3 regions of the Streptomyces sp. E11-3 genome follow, and region 2 is predicted to be linked to each of the others. Evidence: riboswitches for the same ligand, from Rfam matches in the RefSeq annotation. Region 2 holds a riboswitch; each other region holds the start of a gene.

Region 1 (3,997 bases), 300 kb from region 2:
CTCCGGGTCTGGCCCGCCATGTGCAGCGGGCCATCGGCCGCAGAGCCGCCTTCGCCTGGGAACTGGCGACGTCGCAGGACATCCTCTACCCCGGCGCCAAGGGCAAGCAGCCCCCGGCCGCCGCGAAGCTCCTGAATCGATATGTCGACCGCTTCATGGAGACCGCAACCGACCGCGCCGTGGTCGCCCAGGCCCTCTTCGACGTGATGACCATGTCGGCGCCGCCGACCGCCTGGGTACACCCGGACATCGCCGTCGCGGTGATGCGAGGACGCGGCAAGCCCCCGCTCCAGGGCCCGCCCCTGACCGCCGACGAGCTCAAGGCCGCCGCCTCAGGACCGCCTGCCTCCGGGCTCTGACCGGCCTACGCCGATCGGGTTCCGGGCCCGCCTCCCCGGGGATGCGGGCCCCGGCAACGGGAATGAGAAGGGGGATGAGTACCGAACTGAAAGTCATCGCGGCGGTCGTGGGCCTCATCCTGCTCACCACCGTCGTGCTGGTGATCGTCCTCCTGGTCCGTCTCGTACGGGCCCGCAAGCTGCTGCGCGACGCGGGCGTCCCGCTGGAGAACAAGCTCGCCTTCTGGGGCGCGCTGCTCTACGTGATCTCCCCGGTGGACCTGCTTCCCGACCCGATCCTCCTCGACGACATCGGGGTGCTGCTGCTGGCCCTGCGCTCCCTGCACAACGCCAAGGACGCCGCGGGAGCCGCCGGGCGCGCGGCGCCGCCGCAGATCGTACGACGGTAGGCGGTGCCGCCTGGCGATGAAGTCGCCGCCCGCGTAGGTGTCTTGGAGCGCACTCCCACGCAAGCCGGCAGCGGTACGGGTACGCTGGCGGACGCAGCTGGTTCGCCCCGTCCGCCAGGCGGGATGCGTCGCAAGAGGGAACCCGGTGGGAATCCGGGACTGCCCCGCAGCGGTGAGTGGGAACGACCGCCGTCACACGCACTGGGTCCGACGAAGGGCCTGGGAAGCGACGGCCAGTAGAAGCCTGCGTGCGCGTCCGTACGACACCGTACGAGTGCTGACGCGACGCGACGACGCAGGCGTGCCCGCGAGTCCGAATACCTGCCACTGCCCGTACCCCGCAGCGGGGTGCGGTCCAACCGGGACCTCGTGGGCGGGTTCGCGGCGGCAGGGCTCCCACCGCGGTGCGGTGCCCTCTCCTTCGCGTACGCGCCGTGAGGTCCGACCGGACTCGCGAAGGAGAGTTCCGTGGATCGACGACCTGCCACCGTGCCGCCCCTGGCCACCGTGTACGGCTACCCGCGCCAAGGCCCGCGCCGCGAGCTGAAGAAGGCCATCGAGGGCTACTGGGCCGGACGGCACACCGCCGAGACCCTGCACACCACCGCCGCCGAACTGCGCCGCGACACCTGGCGCACGCTGACCGAAGCGGGCATCGACGAAGTGCCCACCGGCGACTTCTCGCTGTACGACCACGTCCTGGACACCGCCGTCATGGTCGGCGCGATCCCCGCGCGGCACCGCGCCGCCTGCGACACCGACCGGCTGGACGGCTACTTCGCCATGGCCCGCGGCACCCAGGACGCGCCGCCGCTGGAGATGACCAAGTGGTTCGACACCAACTACCACTACCTGGTCCCTGAGTTGGGCCCCGACACGATTTTCACCGCCGACTCCGCCAAGCAGCTCGCCGAGTTCCGCGAGGCCACCGCGCTCGGGTACACCGCACGCCCGGTCCTGGTCGGCCCCGTCACCTTCCTGCTGCTCGCCAAGCCCGCGGACGGCGCCCCCGCGGACTTCCAGCCGCTGACGCTGCTCGACCGGCTGCTGCCGGTGTACGCCGAAGTCCTGGCCGACCTGCGGGCCGCGGGCGCCGAGTGGGTGCAGCTCGACGAACCCGCCCTGGCGCAGGACCAGCCCCCGGCCGTACTGAGCGCACTGCGCCGCACCTACGGGGACCTCGGCATCCTCGCCGACCGGCCGCGGCTGCTGGTCGCCTCGTACTTCGACCGGCTCGGTGACGCGCTGCCGGTGCTCGCCCAGACCCCCGTCGACGGCCTGGCGATGGACTTCACCGGGCCCGCCGCCGCCAACCTCGACGCGCTGGCCGCGGTCGGCGGGCTGCCCGGCAAGCGGCTCGTCGCGGGCGTCGTCGACGGCCGCAACGTGTGGCTGAGCGACCTGGGCAAGGCCCTCGCGACCCTGGCCACACTGCTCGGTCTCGCCGACCGGGTCGATGTCGCGCCGTCCTGCTCGCTGCTGCACGTACCCCTGGACGCCACGGCCGAACGCGACCTCGACCCGCAGGTCGCCCGCTGGCTCGCCTTCGCCCGGCAGAAGACCGACGAAGTGGCGACCTTGGCCCGCGGCCTGGCCGAGGGCGTCGACGCCATCGCGCCCCAACTCGCCGCGAACCGGGCCGCCCTGGCATCCCGTACCGCCTCCGCCCTCACCCACGACCCCGCCGTACGGGCCCGCTGCACGGCCGTCGCCGACCGTGACACCCGCCGCCCGCAGCCGTACGCGGAACGCGCGGTCGCGCAACAGGCCAGGCTCGGCCTGCCCGACCTGCCCACCACCACCATCGGCTCCTTCCCGCAGACCCCCGAACTGCGCACCGCCCGCGCCGACCTGCGCACCGGCCGCATCGACCAGGCGGCGTACGAGGAGCGGATCGCCGCCGAGATCCGGGACACCGTCACCTTCCAGGAGAAGGCAGGGCTTGACGTCCTCGTACACGGCGAGCCGGAACGCAACGACATGGTGCAGTACTTCGCCGAGCAGCTGACGGGGTATCTCGCCACCCGGCACGGCTGGGTCCAGTCGTACGGCACCCGCTATGTACGCCCGCCGATCCTGGCCGGGGACGTGTCACGGACCGAGCCCATGACCCTCAGGTGGACCGGCTACGCCCAGTCCCTCACCGGACGGCCCGTCAAGGGCATGCTCACCGGCCCGGTGACCATGCTGGCCTGGTCGTTCGTCCGTGACGACCAGCCGCTCGCGGACACCGCACGGCAGGTCGCCCTCGCCCTGCGCGACGAGGTCGGTGACCTGGAGTCGGCGGGCACGGCCGTGATCCAGGTCGACGAACCCGCCCTGCGCGAGACCCTGCCGCTGCGCACCGCCGACCGGTCCGGGTACCTGGCCTGGGCCACCGAGGCGTTCCGCCTGGCCACGTCGGGCGTACGCGCGGACACCCAGATCCACACCCACATGTGCTACGCCGAGTTCGGCGACATCCTCGCCGCCATCGAGGAGTTGGACGCCGACGTCATCAGCCTGGAGGCCGCCCGCTCGGGCATGCGGATCGCCGATGAACTGGCCGCCGCCGGATATCCGCGCGAGGTCGGGCCCGGGGTGTACGACATCCACTCGCCGCGCATCCCCGCCGAGGACGAACTCGCCGACCTGATCGCCCGCGCCGTGCGCGCGGTGCCCGGGCGCCGCCTGTGGATCAACCCGGACTGCGGTCTGAAGACCCGCGGCTGGCAGGAGGTACGCCCCGCGCTGGAACGCATGGCGGAAGCAGCCCGCCGCGCCCGGGGCGACCTCCCCGGTGCCTCCGCCGAGGCGGTCGGCTGACGTTCGCGTAGCGGCAGAGCGGGGGCGCACCTCATGCCGGGTGCGCCCCCGTCCGCGTACGCCTCCGTGCGCGTGCCCCCGTCGGCGTACGCACTGACCTCCGTGCCAAGATGCCTCGCACACACAGGAGTTGGGAAGGAGCCAGATGACCGACGAGGCACAGGGCAACGCCGCCACGCGCGACGCCCGCGACCGTATCGACACCAGCAGGCCGCACACCGCCCGGATATGGAACTACTGGCTGGACGGCAAGGACAACTACCTGGTCGACCGCGAAGCCGGAGACCAGATCCGGCAACTCCACCCCGGCATCGGCGACTACGCCCGCGCCGACCGCCTCTTCCTCGGCCGTTGTGTGCGGTACCTGGCCGGGGAGCTGGGCATGCGGCAGTTCCTGGACATCGGCACCGGACTGCCCAGCGCCGACAACACCCACGAGGTGGC
Region 2 (3,997 bases):
AAGCGGCAGGTCCTGGGGCGTTTCGGCGGGTGGGGGCGGGCGCCAGAGACTGGTCCCCCGCCCCGCCCCTTCCCGAAAGGCCTCGCCGGCCGGGCTCACCGATGGCCTCAAACGCCGGCCGGGCTGACATTCGGTCCGATGCCGCCGACGCGCGGGCCTCGTCCTGTTTACCGATGGCCTCAAACGCCGGCCGGGCTGACATTTGGTCCGCCGCCGCGCGGGCTTCGCCCTGTCTGCGGCCTCTGCGGAGGCCGAAGTAGTACGCCAGTACGCCCGCGCCCAGTGCCGCCTGCAGGGCGAACAGGGCCGACTCGACCTCGCCCGACGGCGGTTCGTAGAGCGGGGTGAACCAGGGCTCGTAGTCGGGGTCGATCTCGGTGATCGCGCCCTCCGCCTCGCCGTCGGCTCCCGTGAACGGCTCCTCCTTGTCGTCGCCGAGGCCGAGCGCCAGGGGCAGTACCGCCAGCGCGGCCACCACCAGCAGCAGGAGGGTGTTGATCTTCGCGTTCCTGGTCATCGGGACTCCGCCTCCGTACCCTTCGCCGCCTGCGCCTGCGCCTGCGCCCGCGCCTGCTTCCGCGTCAGGAGCACGCCGAGCCGGGTCAGCTCCCCCTTGCTGGACCGCACCAGAAGGCGCATCACCAGCACCGTCAGCAGCCCTTCGCTGATCGCGAGCGGGATCTGCGTCACCGCGAAGATCGAGCCGAACTTGCCGAGCGATCCCAGGAACCCGCTGCTCGGGTCCGGGAAGGCCAGCGCCAGTTGGACGCTGGTGACGCAGTAGGTCGAGAGGTCCGCGACGAACGCGCCGCCGAACACCGCGCCCATCAGCGGCACGTCGAACCGCTTCAGGAGGCGGTAGACGCCGTACCCCGCCCACGGCCCGACGATCGCCATCGAGAAGACGTTGGCGCCGAGTGTGGTGAGCCCGCCGTGCGCGAGCAGCAGCGCCTGGAAGAGCAGGGTGATGGTGCCGAGTACCGCCATGATCGGCGGCCGGAAGAGGATCGCGCCGAGCCCCGTACCGGTCGGGTGCGAGCAACTGCCCGTGACCGAAGGGATCTTCAGCGCGGAGAGGACGAACGTGAAGGCGCCGGACGCGCCGAGCAGCAGCGTGCTCTCGGGGTTGGACCTGACCTCACGGGTCAGGGCGCGTACGCCGTGGACGACGAACGGCGCCGCCGCGGCGCTCCAGGCGACCGCGTGTACCGGTGGGAGAAAACCCTCGGCTATGTGCATGGCTGAGCAGACCCTCTCCAGCACCTCGTGGATGGACAACGCGCCTTGGCCGGTCTCCTGGCTTACGGGTCGTACCGCCCGAGACTCCGCCTTCCCGGGTACACGGAGGTACCCAGTGGCTGCCCCTGGGGGCTGGAGCCGGACTTCCCGATCACAGTGGCGAGGGCCGCATCGGCATCACACCGATTTCCCGTACACCAAGGCGTGGTGACACTAGTCCGCTGGTACCGGACCTGACAACTACAGACGACTGCGGGCCGTGACCCCCCACTTCCCGTGGGTTCTCGCGCGGTCTATGGGCAGTCGCCGTCGAAGATGCGCTCGTACGTGCGGAAGAGCTTGGCGCCGCCCTTGGCCTTGCCCTTGGGCTTCGGCTTGGCCGGGTACTCCATCACGGGCACCGGCTTGCACACCGACCACTTCTGCGTGTCGCCGGAGTCGTCGAAGCCGAACGTACCCGAGGCCCCGAGCACGCAGCTGACACAGCTGGTGCCGCCCGCGGTGTCGAGGATGCCCATGTTCACGATGGTTTCGTAGATGTCGTCCTTCGTTGGCATGACCCGAGGTTCGCCTTCCTCGGTCGTCTCGGGGTCGTTGATGTCGTTGTACGCCTGGTCGAAGGCCTCGGAGAGCACGGTGAAGGCATCCCGGTACATGATCGAGTAGCCGTCGTCCAGCGGCCGCTCCCCCAGCTTGTGCTGCTTCTCCACCGCCCCGAACTGCTCCAGGAAGGCGCCGAGCCCGTCCGGCCGCTCCTTGTGCTTTTTCTCCTCCCACCACGCGGGGTCGACCGAAGCCGCGTTCACCAGCGTGATGTTGGCGTCCCGCATCCGCTGGGTGAGCTCCGGCGTGGTGTACTCCAGGCCGAGCCCGATGCCCACCTTCAGGATGCGCAGCGGCCGGGAGCGGTCGCAGGAGGGTTCCTTCACCAGCCTGTTGATCAGGTACGGAAGGTCGTGGTCCCGACCGGCGAAGAAGACCGTGTCCGAACCGGTCACACAGACCTTCTGGGCCACCGAGGAGAAGCGGCGCGGGATTCCGGCGTCCTCTCCGGTCATGCCCAGGAAGTAGGCCCGGTTCTTGCGCAGTCCGTACTTCTTGCCGAACTCGACCTCGAACACCTCACGCAGGTCGAGTGAGTACGAGTCCGTCCGCCGGTTGTCCGCCACCAGGAATCCCCGCTTGCCCGGCTCCTCAGCCAGGTACCCGTCCAGGGCCTGCGCCAGAAGTTTGTTCGACGGAGAGGTCTTGAAGAGGTAGTCGTCCCGCATCGTCGTCCCGGTGAGGATCGGCCCGACCGAGGGGATGCTGTGCTCGCCGAGCGCCTCGACCGCGGCGAGGGTCTGCGGGGTGCTGCTCGGCATGCCGAGCACCCCGACCAGCGGTGAGTCGCCGCCCGTCATCCCGGCCAGCCGGTCCACGGCCGGGCGCCACTTGTCCAGGTCCTTGCCGTCGTTGGCCAGCAGGAGCTGGTAGTGCGGGCCCGCTTCCGCGTTGGCCTCCAGCTGGGCCGTGTAGGCGCCTGCCAGAGCCCGCCTGATCTCGACCGGGCTCATGGTGCTGCTGTCATCCGATGTGAAGGGCATCAGGAGCGCGATCCGCGCATAGGCAACGGGCGGCCTGCCGCCCTCCGGGTCCTCCCAGGCCTTCTTGACCCGGGCGTTCTCCTTCGCGACGGCGCTGATCAGGGTCTTGATCTTCGGGTCGCCGTCCAGTGAGTCGGTCGCGGTGACGCCCACGCACTCGCCGCCGACCTCCTCCAGACCGTCGCCACAGTCCTCGGGCAGCAGGGTGACGACGAGCACGCCGAGCCCGACGAGGAGTGCGAGGCACACCACCGCGGCGATGGCCTTGTCCAGCGGGCCCCAGACATGGTTCCTCCAGCGCGTCAGCATGGTTCGTCTCCCCTTACGACTGCGGCTGCGATGGTTCGATCAGGACTGCGACGGTGATGGTTCGACTACGGCTGTGACTACGACGACTACGGCTGCGGCTGTGATGGCTCGATCGGGCAGGGCCATCCGTGCCGCAGCGACACCGGCCAGGTCTGCGCGGCCCGGTTCAGTACGGCGTGGCCCGACGGGTGTTGTACGGAGAGGTACCGCAGCTCCGTACCGACGCCGTCGCAGAGGTCGTCCAGTGGCTCGGCGTACGTCTCGCGCAGGTACCAGACCGCGTGCAGCAGCCGGTTGACGGAGCGTGCGGTGGCGTCGGTGTCGGCGCGCAGGTGGTCGTGGGCGCCGCGGGCGATCTCGGCGCGCTGGTCCGTCCACTGGGCTCTCGGCGGGTGTGGTGCGGTGGTGATGTGGCGCAGGGCGCGCAGCCAGTCGGCCGCGTCCTGCTGGTCGAACCGCTCGGTCAGCCGGGTCACCACCGGGTCGGGGCCCGACGCGGCGAGGGTGTGCCGCAGGACGTCGGCCTCGTGTGCGGCGCCGAGTGCCTCGTAGTGCTCGCGCAGGACGGTGTGCGTGTGCTGCCACCGGCGGCCCTCGTCCGGGCCCCCGCGCGCCCGGTGGACCAGCAGGTCCCGCAGGAAGGGGTCGGGGACGAAGCGCGGGCGGCCGTCATCGGCCGCCTCGTCCGGGGCGGCCGTGTGGGCCGTGTTGGCCGCGTCGGCGGTCCAGTGCTCCTCTTCCAGGTACCGGGCGGCCTCGGCGGCGGGCAGCGGGGCGGTTCCGACGCCCGTCGACCGGGACGCGAGGGTGTCGGCGGCGTCGCGGTCGGGGGCCGGGGAGAGCAGCACGAGGTGGTCGCGGTG
Region 3 (3,997 bases), 470 kb from region 2:
GGGGTCGTCGTCACCAAGGTGCTGATCCCGGCCGTCGCCGCCCCGCTGGTCGCCGGTATCGCCGCGATGATCGGCGCCCGGCTGACGTACAAGCTCGGCAAGAACGTCAGCGCGAAGACCTCGGCGAAGGGCTACCGCGGCGGCCAGATCGCCTCCGCCGGCCTGGTCTCGCTGGCGCACGGCACCAACGACGCCCAGAAGACGATGGGCATCATCACCCTGGCGCTGGTCGCTGGCGGCGCTCTCGCGCCCGGCTCCAACCCGCCGGTCTGGGTGATCGTCTCCGCCGGTATGGCGATCGCGCTCGGTACCTACCTGGGCGGCTGGCGCATCATCCGCACCATGGGCAAGGGCCTCACCGACCTCCAGCCGCAGCAGGGCTTCGCCGCCCAGACCAGTGCGGCCGTGGTCATCCTGTCCTCGTCGAACCTCGGCTTCTCGCTGTCGACCACACACTCCTGCTCCGGCGCCGTGATGGGCGCGGGCCTCGGCCGCAAGGGCGGTGTGGTCCGCTGGTCGACCGCGACCCGGATGTTCGTGGCCTGGGGTCTGACCCTGCCGGCCGCCGGTCTGGTCGCCGCGCTGGCGGAGTTCGTCGCCCGGCAGGGTGACTGGGGCGTCGCCGTCGTCGTCGCCTTCCTGATCGGTTCCTGTGCCGCGATCTGGTTTATCTCGCGCCGCCAGGTCATCGACCACACCAACGTCAACGAGGTCGACGAGAACGCCCCCGCCGCCTCCGCTTCCGCCTCGGGCGAGGCCGAGCCCGCGGGTGTCGTGACCAACGCGATCGCGGCGGTCGTCCCGCCGCCGACCGCCGCGGCCGAAGCCGCGGAGGCGGCCGCAGAGACGGCCGACGAGGCCCTGACCACCATCCCGGCCCAGGCCGCGGCGGCGTCGGACGCCGACACGCGACCCGCCCGGGTCTGATGAGCACGGCTTCGAGCCCGAGTTAAGGAAACAGCAGCATGGACATCGACTGGGAAGCCCTCGGCTCCGTCTTCGGCGTCAGCCTCGTGGCGACCGTCGGCCTGGTGGCCCTCTTCACCCTGGGCATGATCGGCCTCTCCAAGCAGGAGGAGGCCGCCGAGCAGGGCGGCTCCGCGACCCTGGCACGTACAGGCGCGTACGCCTGCTTCGCCGCCTGCACCGCGGCGGTGGCGTACGGCATCTTCATGATCGTTTCCTGACGGGAACCATGATCGCCTCCTGACGGGGGCAGCGCACTCCGCGAGCGGCGCCTCGCGACCTTCACCACGGTCGCCGGGCGCCGCTTCCGTGCGCTCCCTCAATGCTTCGGCGCGACCCCGCGAGGCCACCTCGAAGTGGTCCTCGTAACACAGTCCCTGTGCAGGTCAACGACGAGTTGACGGGCGTTCGGGGACCGTGGTGGACTGCCGGAGCCATATACGGCGGCAGGAGAGGAAGCCGGTGCGAATCCGGCGCGGTCCCGCCACTGTCACCGGGGAGCTCTCCCCCAACACCGGAAGTCACGGTCCGCGGCTGCGGATTGGAAGGCCGGGGGAGCTGCGCGTATCCGGGAGCCAGGAGACTCACGTCGCCGTTTTCCGTCGAACCAGGGCGCGGACCCTGAGTGAGGACAAAGCGCGATGCCGGGCTGCCCGTCACACATCTTGTTGAGTACCAGTCTGTTGAGTACCAGCCTGTTGAGTACCCGTGCGTGGGGTACTCACCGCACTCCAGAGGTCCTTCGAGGCGTATCGGCCGGCTGACCCCGTGCGTGCCGATCGTGTTCTCGCGTACGGCGCCACCGCGGGCCTGCTCGGCGATCTGCTGCTCGGCGATCCGCGCCGCGGCCATCCGGTCGCCGCGTTCGGCCGTGCGGCGGGCTCCGTCGAGCGCCTGCTGTGGCGTGACCACCGCGGCTGGGGTGCCCTGCACACCACGGTGTGCGCTGGTGGTGCCCTGGGCGCCGCCGCGCTGGCTTCGCGCGCCCTGCGCCACTCCCCCGCCGCTTCTGTCGCGCTGACCGCCGCCACGACGTGGGCCGTCCTGGGCGGTACGTCCTTGGGGCGTGAGGCGCGGGCCGTCGGCTCCGCGCTGGAGGCCGGGGACCTCGACGTCGCCCGGGAGCGGCTGCCGCACCTGTGCGGGCGCGATCCGCAGGCGCTGGACGGTCCCGGTATCGCGCGGGCCGTCGTCGAGTCGGTCGCCGAGAACACCTCGGACGCCGTGGTCGGCGCGCTGGTGTGGGGTGCCGTCGGCGGCGTGCCTGGCCTGGTCGGATTCCGGGCCGTGAACACCCTGGACGCGATGGTGGGCCACAAGTCGGCGAAGTACCGGCGCTACGGGTGGGCTTCGGCCCGCCTCGACGACGTGGCCGGATGGCCGGGTGCCCGCCTGACCGCCGCCCTCGGAGTCGTCGCGGGCGGCGACCCGCGCGGCGCGCTGCGCGCCTGGCGGGCCGACGCGAGCAAGCACCCGAGCCCCAACGCGGGCCCGGTGGAGGCCTCGTTCGCCGGGGCGCTGGGCGTGCGGCTCGGCGGAACACTGTCCTACGGCGGACGGGTCGAGCACCGACCGGTACTCAACACCGAGGGCCGGACGATCGAGGTCGGGGACATCGAGCGGGCCGTACGGCTGTCGCGGCGGGTCGGCGCGCTGGCGCTGGGCGCGTCCGTAGCCGGGCGGCTCGGGGCGGCGGCGCTGCGCCGCCGTACGCGACGACGGGGAGGGGCATCGTGACGCCGACACCGCGGACAGGTCGTGGGGGCGGGCTGCTGGTCGCCGGGACCACGTCGGACGCCGGGAAGAGCGTGGTCACCGCGGGCATCTGCCGCTGGCTGGCGCGCAAGGGCGTGTCCGTCGCGCCCTTCAAGGCGCAGAACATGTCGCTGAACTCGTTCGTCACACGCGAGGGCGCCGAGATCGGCCGCGCCCAGGCGATGCAGGCACAGGCCGCCCGTGTCGAGCCCACCGCGCTGATGAACCCGGTGCTGCTCAAGCCCGGCAGCGACCGCTCCAGCCAGGTCGTCCTGATGGGCAAGCCGGTGGGCGAGATGAGCGCGCGCGGGTTCTTCGGGGGGTCTGGGGGGTCGTCCCCCGGGTGAGGGCTGCACGGGGGCCGTCAGGAAGCCCTGCTCGGCACGGTGGTGGAGTGCCTGGAGGAGCTGCGGAGCTCGTACGACGCGGTGATCTGTGAGGGCGCGGGCAGTCCCGCCGAGATCAATCTGCGGCGTACCGACATCGTGAACATGGGGATCGCGCGGGCGGCCCGGTTCCCGGTGGTGGTGGTCGGGGACATCGACCGCGGTGGCGTCTTCGCGTCCTTCTTCGGTACGACGGCGCTGCTCAGCGGCACCGACCAGGAGCTGGTCGCCGGGTATCTGGTCAACAAGTTCCGCGGCGATGTGTCCCTGCTCGAACCGGGCCTGGAGATGCTGCGCCAGCTCACCGGGCGGCGGACGTACGGTGTGCTGCCGTTCGCGCACGGGCTCGGCATCGACGAGGAGGACGGGCTGCGGGTCTCGCTGCGCGGCGCCGTGCGCGAGTCGGTGGTCGCTCCGCCGGTCGGCGACGAGGTGCTGCGGGTCGCCGTGTGCGCCGTACCGCTGATGTCGAACTTCACCGATGTGGACGCGCTGGCCGCCGAACCCGGCGTGGTGGTGCGGTTCGTGGACCGGCCCGACGAGCTGCATGACGCCGATCTGGTCGTGGTGCCGGGCACGCGGGGCACGGTGCGCGCCCTGGAGTGGCTCAGGGAGCGCGGTCTCGCGGACGCGCTGGCGCGCAGGGCTGCCGACGGCCGCCCGGTGCTGGGAATCTGCGGCGGCTTCCAGGTGCTCGGCGAGCACATCGAGGACGAGGTCGAGTCCCGCGCGGGCGCTGTCGAGGGGCTCGGACTGCTGCCGGTCCGGGTCACGTTCGCGCGTGAGAAGACCCTCGCCAGGCCGGTCGGCCAGGCGCTGGGCGAGCGGGTCGAGGGCTACGAGATCCATCACGGTGCCGCTCGGGTGGAGGGCGGCGAGTCCTTCCTGGA

What was found. A riboswitch is a leader RNA that binds a small molecule or an ion and turns the genes downstream of it on or off. The one in region 2 is predicted to bind cobalamin.
Region 1: it holds a riboswitch for cobalamin, as region 2 does, so the genes downstream of both, metE (5-methyltetrahydropteroyltriglutamate--homocysteine S-methyltransferase) here and U9R90_RS26110 (energy-coupling factor ABC transporter permease) in region 2, are expected to answer to the same signal.
Region 3: it holds a riboswitch for cobalamin, as region 2 does, so the genes downstream of both, U9R90_RS23825 (cobalamin biosynthesis protein) here and U9R90_RS26110 (energy-coupling factor ABC transporter permease) in region 2, are expected to answer to the same signal.

The regions. Positions count from the first base shown of each region.
Region 1 is NZ_JAZGRL010000002.1:1,249,875-1,253,871, reverse strand. It holds gene U9R90_RS24620 (FAD-dependent oxidoreductase) at 1-359, shown strand, start outside; gene U9R90_RS24615 (YkvA family protein) at 434-748, shown strand; cobalamin riboswitch at 847-1,075, shown strand; gene metE (5-methyltetrahydropteroyltriglutamate--homocysteine S-methyltransferase) at 1,217-3,553, shown strand; gene U9R90_RS24605 (SAM-dependent methyltransferase) at 3,699-3,997, shown strand, end outside.
Region 2 is NZ_JAZGRL010000002.1:1,547,812-1,551,808, forward strand. It holds partial or broken gene U9R90_RS26105 (energy-coupling factor ABC transporter substrate-binding protein) at 209-517, opposite strand; gene U9R90_RS26110 (energy-coupling factor ABC transporter permease) at 514-1,239, opposite strand; cobalamin riboswitch at 1,269-1,456, opposite strand; gene U9R90_RS26115 (ABC transporter substrate-binding protein) at 1,533-3,134, opposite strand; gene U9R90_RS26120 (ATP-binding protein) at 3,221-3,997, opposite strand, start outside.
Region 3 is NZ_JAZGRL010000002.1:1,079,381-1,083,377, forward strand. It holds gene U9R90_RS23815 (anion permease) at 1-927, shown strand, start outside; gene U9R90_RS23820 (hypothetical protein) at 966-1,187, shown strand; cobalamin riboswitch at 1,418-1,552, shown strand; gene U9R90_RS23825 (cobalamin biosynthesis protein) at 1,735-2,703, shown strand; partial or broken gene U9R90_RS23830 (cobyric acid synthase) at 2,700-3,997, shown strand, end outside.